One region of the Paenibacillus sp. TSM33 genome, then DNA from elsewhere that is predicted to be linked to it. Evidence: predicted binding sites of a transcription regulator. Region 1 holds the regulator's gene; the other holds the start of a gene.
What was found. Region 1 encodes Rex, which represses fermentation and respiration genes when NADH is low (regulators of the CRP and FNR family bind a similar motif). Its sites were predicted from a motif close to TTGTGAAATATTTCACAA; they were not measured.

Region 1 (7,653 bases):
TTAATCCGATCCAATTTGGACCTACCGAGGATTTGGACAGCTATCCTCGCGATGAAGCTCGTGATTTGGAAGTAGCACGGCGGGAAGGCGTGGATATTGTATTTTTGCCGACTGTAGCAGAAATGTATCCTCAGCCAACTCAAACCAAAATTCGCGTATCAGCTTTGACAGACCGCTTGTGCGGTGCTTCCCGTCCTGGCCATTTTGATGGTGTGACTACAGTGGTAGCCAAGCTTTTCAACATGATAGGTCCTGATTTGGCCTTCTTTGGCATGAAGGACGCGCAGCAGGTTGCTGTGCTTCAACAAATGGTGACCGATCTCAACATGAATGTGACCCTCATACCTTGCCCTATTGTTAGAGAGGCCGATGGTTTGGCCCTTAGCTCCCGTAATGTCTATTTAAGTGCAGAACAGCGAGAGCAGGCGTTAGTGCTGTCCCAGTCACTGCGCAAGGTGCAAGAAGTGAGCGAAGATATTGTACAGAGCACCATTACGATTGAGCAGTTACATCAAATGGTGGAGTCGACCATCGCCTCATCTCCATTGGCAGATATTGACTACATTGAAATATTAACATTTCCTGGCCTGGAGCCCCTTCGCCCTGAGCAGCGCCTATGTGATGTGCAAGAAGATGTCATTGTTGCGCTAGCCGTAAAATTTGGGAATACCCGACTGATTGATAATATAAGAATACAGAAAGTGGAGGTACTTTCCCATGTTTAGAACCATGATGAAATCAAAAATTCACCGCGCGACGGTTACCGAAGCAAACCTGAACTATGTGGGGAGTATTACCATAGATGAAGATTTAATGGAGACATCGGATCTGCTGGAGAATGAAAAGGTTCAAATTGTAAACAATAACAATGGAGCTCGACTGGAAACCTATGTGATCCCCGGACCGCGTGGGAGCGGTGTGATTTGTCTCAACGGTGCAGCAGCCCGTCTGGTCCAGCCCGGTGACACAGTCATTATTATTTCCTATGCTTCCATGTCGAATGAAGAGGCCAAAACATACAAACCAACTGTGGTATTTGTGGATGAACATAATAAACCAGCTCAAACGATGAACAAGGAAGTACATGCAACGATCATGTAATGAATGGGAGTGCGGATGAAACCCGTCTTTTAAGCGAAAAATGTGAGTGTATTAATCCATCTTTCGTAAGGGCGGGATGCACATGTTCCAGCATGTATTCGCAGAAATGAACAGCATGTTAGATGATATCGTGAAGCATTACCCATCAGCCCAGGGCCCCCGCAGACAGGAGCTGCTACAGCACTGGAGTCTGCTGCGGAGAATGAGTGACGGAATTATGGATGAGTGGCTGGCCTTTGAGGAAAAAATGGTTTGCCTGCGTGCAGCCGGCTTTTCCACAGAGACCGACATGTCTGACGCCGAACTGCCTGAAAAGGAGCTACCCGCATTTAACCGGGGGCAAGGGTATTATCGATTACTTATGTACCCGGAGGCAATCCAGCAATTTGAGCAGGTGCTACAGCATTTTCCAAACAGCTGGCAGAGTCGCTTGTATATGGGGATGGCGCATTTTCAACTGGATGATCCAGCAGAGGCTATAAGCCAGTTTCAAAAGGTGCTACACCTGACTGAACAGTCAGGGCTAAAAGCGGTCATCTATAATGCGCTAGGCTGTCTGATGGCAAAGCAGGCTGACGTAAAAGAGGCGCAAAAATATTTTGCTCTTGCTCATCAGTTCGATCCAACGCTGTCCGAGCCACTGCACAATATGCAAGCCTGTTTGTCTGGTGCCGAAAAGCTTCGCTACGACAGTTCCTTGTTGACCTGGATGTAGTTGTCAGACACCGAGTAAGACGATGCATGCCCACCTCCTTAGGCGGCGTATATGCATCGTCTTTTTTGGCTGTCTTAATTTCCAAATAGACAATCTTCTGCTATGCTATTATACAGAGTTATTATTTTTGTATGTGTCATAAGAAAGGATTAAGCTCGAATGAAATTTGCGGTATTGGATTTTGAAACGACAGGCACCCAGTCCGCGGATGATATCATTCAAGTCGGACTTGCAATTATAGATCATGATAACAGCATTTCCCGTGTTTACGGCTCTTATGTAAACCCTGGAAGATCTATTCCACCTTTTATCACCGGGTTGACCGGAATTACAGACGATGACGTCAAGGATGCACCTGCACTCGAAGAAATGATGATGGAACTCGTGCCTATGCTGGACGATGTCGTACTCGTCGGTCATAACGTGGCGTTTGATTTCAATTTTTTGCAAAGCGCTTTGGACCGATGTGGATACTTACCCTTTAGCGGTAGAATTTTAGATACGATGGATTTTCTGAAAATTATGTTTCCATCGTTATCCTCTTATCAGCTAGGTTTTGTTTCCTCTGAGTTTGGTCTGGCGCATGACCGCCCTCATCAAGCAGACAGTGACGCGTTGGCTACGGCTGAGGTGTTTTTAAAGTGTCTGGGTGAGCTTCAGGCATTACCTCTGATAACGATACAGCGGCTTAGCGATTTGTTCGCAGAGGAAGACAGTGACCTGGGATGGTTTCTTGACGGCGTACGAGAAGAGAAAGAGTTAGACCCTATTCAGGATTTGGAGAAACATCAGTTTTTTCGTCAGCTTGCGCTTAAAGTGGAAGATTGGACTGAACTGGCTGCTCCACGCAGAGAAGATGATCCGAATCCACTGTCAGGCGTTTCCTTTGAGGAGTATATGGATGATGTACGGGACAATTTGCGTTCATCCTTGAGCCAATATGAGGAGCGCGAGGCGCAGATACAAATGATTGAGGGTGTAAATCAAGCCCTGAGTCAAGATAAGCATTTGTTGATCGAGGCGGGTACAGGAACAGGGAAGTCCCTGGGCTATTTGCTTCCGTCACTGTATCACAGTGTAAAATATGGGCAGAGGGTCACCGTAAGCACGCATACCATTAATCTGCAGGAGCAATTGCGAGAGCGTGATATTCCGATGCTGACAAAAGTGATTCCGTTCCCGTTCCGTGCTGCCATCTTTAAGGGACGGGGGCATTATTTGTGTCTGCGTAAGTTTGAACATAAAATAAACAGAAGAGACTTCGCGACACCAAAGGAAGACTTGATTACAGCGGCTCAAATGATTGTCTGGCTGACTCTGACAGAAACCGGTGATGATGAGGAACTAAACCTGAGCAACCGTGGAGGGGATTTTTGGGAAACGGTAGCTAGTGATTCCGAGTCCTGTCTTGGTCGTTCTTGTCCATGGTTCCGCAAATGCTACTATCATCGTGCACGTCATGAAGCAGGAACAGCGGATGTGGTTATAACGAATCACTCCAAGCTGTTCACCGACGTCAAAGCAAGTCATCAACTGCTGCCTAGCTATGAACACTTGGTGATTGATGAGGCACATCATCTAGAGGAAGTAGCTGGTAAGCACCTGGGCATGCATATGAAATATTTCACACTCGTGCATACGCTGACTCGATTGTTCAAGGACAGCAAGAATGGGCAATTGCCTTCGTTACGTCAGCAGTTGGCAAAGTCGGGGCATGAGAAGTCGACGGAATGGGCCTCGGTCATTGATCAGTTGTACCCACTTGTGTTAGAGGTTAAGGAAACTTGGGACTTACTAAGTGATAAGCTGTTTGGCATGTTGCCGGAGCGAACTGATGCTACACCAGGTGAAACGGGGCAATTTTCTTCGCGTCTCAAACCGTCAGCCAAGCCTGCAAAGTGGGATCAGGCGGCGGCATTGGAAAATCAGCTTTATGTAACATTGAGCGAAATTTTGCGCAAGGGCGACAAGCTGATGCTGGATGTCAAGGAAGAACATGACGATTATGCGGCGGATAGTCTCATTACAGATATCACGGGTCTGCTTAAGGATTTGGCGGGGATTAGGGAAAATTTGCGCTTCTTTATACGACTCGATGATGAAACAACCGTATATTGGCTTGAAGCGAGTGGACAATTCCGTAGTAAATCATTGCAATTTTATGCGGTGCCCGTCGATGTGAGCCGCCAGTTGAAAGAAATGTTTTTTGACAAAAAAAGAAGTATTATTCTGACATCTGCTACTTTATCGGTAGATAAATCGTTTCAGTACATGACCGATCAACTCGGTTTGCAGGAGGCCGCAGATCAAGGACGATTAATGACGTCACAGCTCCCATCACCCTTTAATTATAGGGATCAGGTGTTGCTGGTCATTCCGCGAGATTTTCCGAGTGTGAAGGGCAGTGTAGGAGATGCACATTTTGTAGAGATGCTCGTTAGCTCTCTAGGAGCGACTGCCCAGGCGACGCGGGGGAGAATGCTCGTTCTGTTTACTTCCTATCGGATGCTCCGGCAAGTGTATGAGCCGCTCAAAGAGGCGTTAGCGTCCAGCGATATTACCGTGTTAGGACAAGGTGTGGACAGTGGGAGTCGCAGCAAGCTAACCCGCCGTTTTCAGGAAGCCAAAGCTTCTGTATTGCTTGGAACCAGTAGCTTTTGGGAAGGCGTCGATATTCCAGGGAAGGCTTTGACTTGTCTGGCCATCGTTCGCTTGCCGTTTCAACCGCCCAATCACCCGTTACTGGAGGCCAAAAGCGAGTTGCTCCAGCAGCAGAAGAAGAATCCATTTATGAAGCTGTCTGTACCACAAGCAGTTATTCGCTTCAAGCAGGGATTTGGGCGATTGGTACGTACAGCGAGCGACCACGGAGTCGTCATCGTTTACGATACGCGTGTGATCGAATCCTATTACGGAAAGCACTTTTTGTACTCGTTACCGGGACCAAAAATGGAGCATATGCCATCGGAGCAAATGGTGCCTCGCATCGCCGAATGGCTCCAATCCGCCCCGGAGACAGAGGCACAACGGACGGACACCTAAAGTCCGTTACAATTAGGGGGAGCAAGTATGAAATCAGATAAAATTTCAGAGGCTGTGGTACGGAGATTACCCGTATATTTACGTTATCTGAATGCACTGCACAAACGGGAGGTGGCTACGGTCTCTTCTCAAGAGCTGGGGCAGAGGTTAGATTTGAACCCGGCCCAAATTCGTAAAGATCTTGCTTATTTTGGCGATTTTGGTCGGAAGGGCATCGGTTACGATGTTTCTTATCTAATTGAGAAAATACGCCATATCCTGAAAATCGACCAGCAAATTAACGTAGTATTGGTCGGAGCGGGTAATCTGGGTCAAGCCCTATCGAACTATAATGCTTATTTAAAAGACAATATGAAGATTGTGGCGGTATTTGATGCGTTCCCGGATAAGGTTGGGACCAGAATCAATACCTTGGTCGTACAGCCGATGGATGAACTGGAAGCGACTGTGAAAGAAAAAAATATCCGAATCGGGATTATTACTGTTCCTGATTTTGAGGCACAACATGTAGCTGATAGGCTCATTGAGAGTGGAATTGGAGCGATTTTAAACTTTGCACCTATCATTCTCAAGGCACCAGCTAACATTCGGATACATGCCACAGACTTTACAACTGATTTGCTTAGCCTCGCTTATTATCTGGAGGACGGAAAGGAAGAAGTACAATATGACAGTGAATAAATGGATGATTAAAAACGGTTCTTTTGCCGTCAATGGACCCGAAGCTGGGGTAATTCATGGTTTTATGATTGTGGAGGATAGCCGTATTACTTACATTGGCGAGACTTTGCCTGCGGGTGAGGAAGAGACAGAAGCAATCGACGGTAAGGGGTTATTGTTTTTGCCTGGTCTGATCAATACTCATGGCCATGCGGCGATGTCTCTGCTGCGAGGGTATGGAGATGACTTGGCACTTCAAGTGTGGCTTCAGGAAAAAATGTGGCCTATGGAAGCCAAGTTTACATCTACAGATGTGTACTGGGGAACATCCTTGTCAGTGCTGGAAATGCTGAAAGGTGGAACTACGACTTTCCTGGACATGTACGATCATATGGATGAGGTGGCTCGTGTAGCTGAAGAGTCGGGTATTCGTGCAAGTCTGATGCGTGGAGCCATTGGACTCTGTTCAGAAGAAGAACAGCGGATCAAGCTGGCTGAGGCCGTGACTTTTGCGCGTAACTGGCATGGAAAAGCAGACGGTCGTATTACAACGATGATGTCTCCGCATGCACCATACACATGCCCGCCTGCGTTTATTGAGAAATTTGTTCAAGCAGCACATGATCTCGACTTACCATTGCATACGCACATGTCCGAGACGATCGCCGAAGTTGAACAAAACGTACGCGACTATGGTTTGCGTCCAGTTGCACACTTGGATAAGCTTGGCTTTTTCTCCCGTCCTTCACTGGTTGCCCATGGCGTTCACTTGAACGACGAAGAAATAGCTTTATTGGCGGAACGGGGTGTGGCGGTTTCACATAATCCAGGCAGCAACTTAAAACTGGCAAGTGGTGTAGCAAGAGTGCCTGAATTGCTGCGTGCAGGAGTGACCGTTTCTCTCGGAACAGATGGTCCTGCCAGCAATAATAACCTGGATATGTTCGAGGAAATGCGTCTGGCGGCACTCATCCACAAGGGAGTATCTGGCGACCCAACGGCAGTTCCTGCAAATGAAGCACTGCGTCTGGCAACAGAGTATGGTGCAAAGTCGATTGGTTTAAAAGAGGTAGGAGCGCTGGCAGCAGGCAACAAGGCTGACTTTATCGCGCTAGATCTGAATCAGGCCCATTTCTTGCCGCGTACAGATCTTATTTCCCATGCCGTTTACTCTGCAAGTGCCAAAGACGTGGCTCATGTGTGGGTAGACGGCCGTCAGGTTGTGAAAAATGGCGAATGCCTGACGATGGACGAGGAACGTATCAAACATGAGGCACAAGCCGCCTTTGAAGGGCTGCTGTCGCGCTAATTCAGGTGTCACATCCCCTTAGAGAGGAAGCACAGGTTTGAAAAATAAGAAGAAATGGATAGCGGTCGCCATTTTGGCCGTAATACTGATCCTGGTCAGCATTTTCTGGTATTATTCCTATGTTACTCAAGACCAGGTGGCTGAGAAAAATGCCGCTATCATGAAGGCCAAGCAATCAGGTGGTCTGGTTAGCACGACTCAGACATGGAAGTCTGTGTGGGATCAGATATATTGGGTGGTTCAAGGAAAAAACGCACAGAATGAAAATATAATGGTGTGGGTTCCTTTCCAAAAAATGGAGGGTAAACCTAACGTACCTGTCGCAGATCCGAGCGGTGTTCATACCGAGCTGATGAAAAACGGAGTCGACGAGCAAAAAATGACAGCGATAATTCAGCAGCAACTTCCGAATGCAAAAATTGTAAGGCTCCAACCGAGTGTGTTCAATGGCGAATATGTATGGCAACTGTTTTACGATGATGAAAGCCATCACAACTATACCTTTTACCGTTTCTCAGATGGAGCATCGACGGGGATAAAGTATACTTTACCTAATTACTAGCAATGAAGTTAAGTGTGGGCATGGTGGTTTGGAAGTGCCCAAAAGCATTAGGAGTGCTGCGTAGTTCATTTGATCTTACGATCGCTTCACTTCTTTAGTTTCAAATGGGCCACTCCGCTGGCTCACCGCCATAGTCACTCCAAACAACTTTTATACTCAGTCTTTATAGCTTGAAATGATTGAAAATAAAAAAAGACGCAAATACGACGAAATTCGTATTTGCGTCTTTTTTTATTGCTACGCCGTAAAGCTGGACTGAAAGCC
Region 2 (7,653 bases), on a different contig from region 1:
CGCAAAATGGTAGAGTGGGCTATACAAGTAACGGGAATGAGCGAATTTCACGATCGTCCGATTGATCAGCTTTCTGGAGGTCAGCGTCAGCGTGCCTGGATTGCTATGGCGCTTGCACAAGATACGGATATATTGTTTTTGGATGAGCCGACTACATTTTTGGATATGGCGCATCAACTGGAAGTGCTGCATCTGCTAGAGTATCTGAATACTTCGGCAGAACGCACCATTGTTATGGTCGTGCATGACTTGAACCATGCAGCCCGATATGCTCAGCATATGATTGCGATCAAAAAAGGGAAAGCAAAGGCGGTAGGAGCCCCGACGGAGGTTATGACCCCGAATGTGCTGCGTGAAGTGTTCGGGATTGAGGCGGATATTGTTACTGATCCTCGCACGGGTGTACCCCTCTGCCTTCCGTATGCTTTGGCTGGTCAGCCAGCGGTAAGCCAAGCAGTAAAGGGAATGAATGTAGAAGAGAAACAAACAGTGGGTTCTGTTGCGGAGCGGCGTGATGCTAGACCACAAGTAGCAGCAAGAGGTTAGAGGGTGCACTAAGTGGCAGCATCACGGTAAAGGGTATATTGGCATGTCCGTCACGTTTTGGGTAAAATAGAACCTAAACCAAGCGACATGAAGGAGGATGCTGTATGTCTGTCTATTCGTATAATGCCGTAACACCAGCCAATCAGGAGGTTTCTCTGGAAACTTACACCGGTAAAGTGCTGGTTATTGCGAATACCGCCAGTAAGTGCGGACTTACCCCGCAATACGGGGAGTTGCAAAAGCTTTATGACGAATACAAGGATCGGGGACTTGTTGTTTTAGGTTTCCCTTGCAACCAATTTGGCGGTCAGGAGCCGGGCAGCAGCGAGGAAGCGGTTGAATTTTGCCAATTGAATTACGGGGTTAATTTCCCGGTATTCGCTAAAGTGGATGTGAACGGACCAGATACAGCCCCTCTGTTTGAATATTTGGAGAAGCAACAGCCTGGAGAACAGGAAGAGGGTACAATTCAGTGGAATTTTACGAAATTCATTGTGAATCGTGAGGGTGTGCCTGTGGGGCGTTTTGAGCCAAAGGAGTCACCGGAAGCGATGAAAGCTGCCATTGAGCAGTTGTTATAATAGCTTCGTGTAATTCCAAAGTGTATATGTGTAAACAAGGTCTGATTTCCGCTTGTCTCGGGGGAAACGGATCTTTTTTTTATTCCCCACATACGTATTTTCCTAAAGATTAGCGACTCGTGTGAAAGTGTGTTTTAAGGGCATAATCAGGAGGCACATAGGGAAAACTGAATGGAGCATAAAGAGGATTTCAGCAAACGGCTGATCTCAGCTATTCTTACCTTTTTAAATGTGTACAAATTGTGAATAACATAAAAAGCTATTGTAATGTGAAAAATATCACACTATAATAAGCGCATGAAGTGAAATAAATCACAAGGAATAACGAGTTATCTAAGTGAAAGTATTCACAATTATTATACATTTTATGCCCACACACCAAGGAGGAATTCAACATGAAAGTAGCAGTTATCGGATGTACACACGCAGGTACGGCAGCTATAGTCAACACAGCTAAATGTTATCCAGATGCCGAAATTACGGTCTATGAGCGTAATGACAATATTTCATTTTTATCTTGTGGTATTGCACTGTACGTAGGTGGTGTCGTCAAAGATCCGCACGGATTATTTTATTCGTCCCCAGATCAACTGGCTGATATGGGTGTAGTGACCAAGATGCTCCATGAAGTAACGAGTGTGGATACTGCTGGCAAAACGTTGCATGCACGTAATCTCCAAACAGGTGAGGAATTTACGGACACATTTGATAAATTGATTGTGACTACCGGATCGTGGCCAATTATTCCGAAGCTGGAAGGCATTGAACTGGATCATATTTTGCTCTGCAAAAACTATAATCATTCGAATGAAATCATTGAGAAAGCCCAGCACGTACAGAACATTACAGTTGTCGGAGCCGGATACATTGGTGTTGAACTGGTAGAAGCATTCCAAATGAACGGTAAGAACGTAACGTTGATCGACAGTGCTGATCGCATATTAAATAAGTATTTAGACCATGAGTATACAGACCGGATTGAGAATTCCCTGAGAGAACATGGCATTAAGCTGGTGCTTGGCGAGACAGTAAGTCGTTTTGAGGGGACTAACGGTAAAGTGAGCAAGGTTGTGACCTCCAAAGGAGAATATGAAACAGAGCTTGTTATACTCTGTATCGGTTTCCGACCTCAAACGGATCTGCTCAATGGCCAGGTAGATATGTTGCCTAACGGTGCAATCATTGTGGACAATTATATGCAAAGTAGCTGCCCGGATGTGTTTGCAGCAGGCGACAGTTGTGCAATTCGTTATAATCCAACCGGCAAAACAGCTTATATCCCATTGGCGACCAATGCGGTTCGTATGGGTACGCTGGTGGCACGCAATCTGGTACAGCCGACCATTGCCTACATGGGAACACAAGGAACCTCGGGTATCAAAATTTACGAAGACAATATTGCAGGAACAGGAATGACGGAAGCCGCAGCAACGGACGAGGGAATGACTGTAGAAGCTGTAACCATTGAGGACAGCTATCGTCCTGAGTTTATGCCGACCTCGGAAAAGGTTTTGCTGAAAGTTGTGTATGAGCAGGAGACACGGAGAATTGTTGGAGCACAAATTATGTCGAAGGTGGATTTGACGCAATCCATTAACACGCTGTCTGTAGCCATTCAAAATCATATGACCATTGACCAGCTGGCTTTTGTCGATTTCTTCTTCCAGCCGCACTATAACAAGCCTTGGAATTTCCTGAACGCGGCAGGTTTGCAAGCATTGCCTACAATATCTGAACGGAACCCAGTTACTGTATAATTCAATTTGTCTGTGACATTGTTCATAAGTTTGTCAACAATCTGAAGCGTACGGATGAATCCTTATAGTACAATATAGAGAGCATAAGGATTAGGGGGAGAAGTTATAATGGATTTGTTTTATATCCTTTTTCTTGTAGTTGTCGCAGCCATCGGTCTGGGCGGAGTTCTATGGTTCTTGAGAGCCGTTGAAAAGGAAGAATACAATTAAATGTAAAGTGCGTATTAGCGCAGTAGACGTAATAAAATAGAAAAACAGTCCTTTTATCAAGGGCTGTTTTTTTTATAACTAAGAAAGTGATTTTTTTCACAAACAAAATCACTGATTTTAAATAAAATATGAAAGAAGAATATTTTAAAAGATATTAAAGGAGCGGGGGCAGATGGCAAGCTATAAACCGGGGCAAATTGCCGAAAAGACGGTGGAAACAGGAGTGGCCAAAGCGAACAACCCGTGGACTGTGGCGGTGGTATTGGGATTTTTGGCAGGTGCATTTATTGCACTCGGGTTTTTGCTGGATATACGCGTTATTGCAAGTGCACCTAAAGAATGGGGGAGTATTGCTACCTTTATTGGAGCGGCAGTGTTCCCTGTAGGTCTGGTGTTAGTTTTGATCGCTGGTGGGGAATTGCTGACCGGCAATATGATGGCAGTCCCTTTGGCGAGATGGGCAGGACGAATTAAGACAGGAGCTATGCTTCGTAATTTGGCGATTATTACGCTCAGTAATTTTGCAGGTGCATTATTTGTTGCATTTTTTTTCGGGCATGTTCTGGGCTTGACCGAAACGGGTCCTTACCTGGATAAAGTGGTGGATATGGCAGGACATAAGCTGGATGAAAGCTTTTTGCAGTCTTTTATATCAGGTATAGGATGTAACTGGCTTGTAGCACTGGCTGTATGGATGGCGTATAGCACAGACTCTATCGGCGGCAAAATTATGGGAATTTGGTTCCCAACCATGGCCTTTGTTGCTATTGGGTTTCAGCACGTTGTTGCCAATATGTTTCTCATTCCGGCGGCTATATTTGCAGGTCATTTTTCATGGGCAGAGTATGTTATGAATTTCATTCCGGTCTGGTTGGGGAATTTAGTAGGAGGCAGTCTGTTTGTGGCTGGAGCCTACTGGCTGGCCTATCTGAAAAAGACTCAAACTAACACACATTCTGTGAATGAATCTCAAACTACTTCTTCAGTTACATCCAAGCCGTTAAGTGATCATGCATAATCACGTTACTTTATGAAGCAATGAACAAAGCAAATCCGCCATGACAGGCCCGGGGGAACGAAACCTGTCATGGCGGATTTTTTTGGGAGTGGTCCATGATTTGGCATGGAGGATGAGTGTGCTCTCGTCCATAATGCCTTGATCTTTTTTACCCTGGGTACGTAATGATGAAACAGGATGATAATAAAATAATTATGATTTTTTAAATCCGTTTTGCTCTATGCAGCAGGCGGATTTTTTATATATTTTGGAGCGAGGCTGTGTGGTAAAATCCTTCTCTTGCCATAGGCCAAAGCTGTGGATATGATAAGAACAGTGTAATTTTTGGAAACGGTAACGGAAAGGAGCATTAAACCATGGATCATCGGAATAGCGCGCCTCTTGAGGCCACACTTCAACAAAATCTACAAAGAGGACAGCGAATGACGGAGCAGCAGAACGGTGTTTTTCCGGCTGTATGCCCGTTGGATTGCCCGGATACGTGTGGGCTCCTGCTTCACAAGGAAAATGGAAAGATAGTCAAGGTGACTGGTAATCCGGATCATCCCATTACGAAAGGGGCTATATGCAACAAAGTCCGCAATATGACCGAGCGCGTATATGATCCAGATCGGGTGCTTTATCCGTTGAAGCGTGTAGGCGCCAAAGGGGAAGGGACATTTGAACGAATTAGCTGGGAGGAAGCGGTCGATACCATTACAGGTCGGTTCAAGGAACTGATACGTACGGATGGACCGGAATCCATACTCCCCTACAGCTTTTACGGCAATATGGGCGTATTAAGTGTGGATGGAATGGATCGTCGCTTTTTCAATGCACTGGGTTCAAGCCAACTGGATCAGACGATTTGTAGCGTGGCTGGGAATGAGGGCTGGGCATCCGTTATGGGGTTTAAGGGCGGCACGAGCCCGGAGGATACAGAGGATGCAGATCTCATTATTGTATGGGGTGGAAATGTCATCAGTACCAACATGCATCAGGTCGTATTGGCTGAGAAAGCACGTAAAAAAGGTGCTAAGGTGGTCGTAATTGACGTTCATCGCAACCGGACGGCGCAATGGGCGGATTGGTTCATTCCGTTATATCCGGGTACGGATACAGCGCTCGCGCTAGGGGTTATGCATGTACTGTTTGATCAAGGACTGACAGACGACGAATTTTTACGTCGCTATACCGTAGGTCACGAGGAACTGCGCGAGCATGTTAAGACCTATACACCAAAGCGGGTTTCGCGGATTACCGGCGTGCCGGAAGAGGATATTATCCGTTTGGCGGAAATGTACGGAAAGGCGCGAGCGGCCTATATCAATATCGGAAATGGGCTTCAGCATCATGATAATGGCGGTATGAACGTACGCGCAGTTACATGCTTGCCTGCACTCACTGGACAATGGTTGAAGCACGGCGGTGGAGCGTCGCGCTCCAATGGCGCTTACGCCAAGATTAACAGCGCCCATCTGGAGCGTCCTGATCTGCGACAAAACCCGGATGCTCGGGTGATCAACATGAACCGGATTGGAGAAGCGCTGCTACAAAAGGAACAGCCGATTAAGGCGTTATTCGTATATTGTAGTAACCCGGTAGTTGTAGCACCCGATTCGGAACGGGTGACAGAGGGATTTGAACGAGAGGATCTGTTTACGGTTGTTCATGATCTGTTCCTTACCGATACGGCCTGCTATGCAGATATTGTGCTGCCTGCTGCGTCTTCTTTTGAAGGAACAGACCTATACAAATCGTACTGGCACCACTATATCCAGATGCAGAAGCCCGTCATTGATCCGCTTGGGGAAAGCAAAAGCAATTATGAGCTATTTAGCCTGCTCGGACAGGCAATGGGCTTTGATGAAGCTGCCTTTACGGAAAGTGAAGAGGACATGATCGCAGGCGCGCTTGATAATCCAACGAATCCTTATCTCAACGGTGTAACCTTGGATGCCTTAACAAAGTCGCCTTTTGTAAAGCTCGATATGACGCCAAAGGCTGCTTATTTGGAGCGTTTAACTACGCCTTCAGGCAAGATTGAGTTGTATTCGGAAAAAATGAAACGAGCAGGTCTGCCCGCATTGCCCTCCTATGTACCGCTGATCGAAGGGTATGACGGAGAGCATCGACCACAAGCGGATGAACGTTTTCCATTGATGTTTGTTTCACCGCCAAACCATAATTTTTTGAATTCTACATTTGCTAATTTGCCCAAACATCAGCGCTTGGAACGGGAACCCTTGCTGCAAATTCACCCGGAGGATGCTCAGGCAAGAGACATCGCAGATGGTGATCCGGTTACCGTCTGGAATGACAGGGGGATGTATGAATTAAAAGCCAAGGTCACCGATCTGATGCTGCCCGGCACGGTGATTAGCCAAGGATTATGGTGGAAAGGCAAAGGACGCAGACAGCGTGCCAATGCGTTAACCTCTGACCGGCTGTCGGACATGGGGCAGGGGGCTACTTTTTTCTCAACGGTGGTGAATGTGAAGCGCCAATGAGAATATGCCTTTCATGGCGTCAGGTGCAAAAGGAGAAGCAAAAGATATGAAATGGTTGGAGTCTTATCCGAAAGAAGTAAAAGTATTTCTCATTGCCAGCCTGATTAATTCCGCTGGGAGTTCCCTCATGTGGCCGCTCGTTAGCATGTATGTATTTGACGAACTGAACCGTAGTATGGAAGATGCGGGGATTGCGATTTTAGTACAGTCATTGGGCGGAATTTTCGGTCAAGTGCTGGGCGGAGCCCTTTATCATCGTATTGGAGCCAAAAAACTGATTGTCGGTTCACTGGCCATGAATGCATTGGGGCTTCTCTCGCTTCCATTTACCAGTGGTCAATGGGTAGCATTTGTCATCATGATGGGCTTTATCGGCTTTTTTAATGTGGTATCTGTGCCTGCGATTCAGGCCTTTGTAGGTTTTCGTTTTGCTGACCGACGTGGAGAGCTGTTTAATATCATTTATGTCGCGAACAATATTGGGGTGGCACTCGGAACGGGACTGAGCGGCGTTCTGGCCGACCTTTCCTATCAGCTCAGCTTTGTGATGAACGGGGTAACTTCTGCGGTGTTTGCCGGATTCTTCTGGTCTTATCTAAGCAGGGTAGATCGGGAAGAGGGGGAAGTTCAGCTCAGCAAGTCTGTGGTGAAAAGAGAGGAAATACCAGCTCGATTGCTGTTTCGCGATACCAGGCTGTATCTCTTTGTGGGGTTAGGCTCGCTTTTTTTATGGTTCGGCAATTCGATCTGGAATACGGGAGTCTCTCCCCATATAATTGAGCAGGGCCTGCCCAAAACGATGTATGGGTTACTATGGACGTTAAATGGTATTCTTATTTTTGCTGCACAACCTATTATTTTCTGGATCAAACGGCTGTACGCTCATCACGCTTCTGCGCAAATGACATGGGCTGGAGGATTTTATTTGGCAGCTTATATTGTCATACTGGGCACACAGAACTATACTGGGATGATATTCGCTATGGTACTAGCGACTTTGGGAGAAATGCTGATTGCACCTGCGGTTCCAGCATTCCTGTCTGATCATGGAG

Region 2: ACN6NF_RS23325 (formate/nitrite transporter family protein) is a predicted target of Rex. The motif match lies at 3,179-3,196, and genes of this name have one in related genera.

The regions. Positions count from the first base shown of each region.
Region 1 covers NZ_JBLZXB010000017.1:483,820-491,472, reverse strand. Annotated here, with positions in the region: gene panC (pantoate--beta-alanine ligase) at 1-725, shown strand, start outside; gene panD (aspartate 1-decarboxylase) at 718-1,101, shown strand; gene ACN6NF_RS14110 (tetratricopeptide repeat protein) at 1,184-1,816, shown strand; gene dinG (ATP-dependent DNA helicase DinG) at 1,976-4,858, shown strand; gene ACN6NF_RS14100 (redox-sensing transcriptional repressor Rex) at 4,886-5,539, shown strand; gene ACN6NF_RS14095 (amidohydrolase) at 5,526-6,827, shown strand; gene ACN6NF_RS14090 (cell wall elongation regulator TseB-like domain-containing protein) at 6,865-7,389, shown strand.
Region 2 covers NZ_JBLZXB010000023.1:9,039-16,691, reverse strand. Annotated here, with positions in the region: gene ACN6NF_RS23340 (ABC transporter ATP-binding protein) at 1-546, shown strand, start outside; gene ACN6NF_RS23335 (glutathione peroxidase) at 651-1,127, shown strand; gene ACN6NF_RS23330 (FAD-dependent oxidoreductase) at 1,523-2,884, shown strand; gene ACN6NF_RS23325 (formate/nitrite transporter family protein) at 3,267-4,112, shown strand; gene ACN6NF_RS23320 (molybdopterin-containing oxidoreductase family protein) at 4,469-6,601, shown strand; gene ACN6NF_RS23315 (MFS transporter) at 6,648-7,653, shown strand, end outside.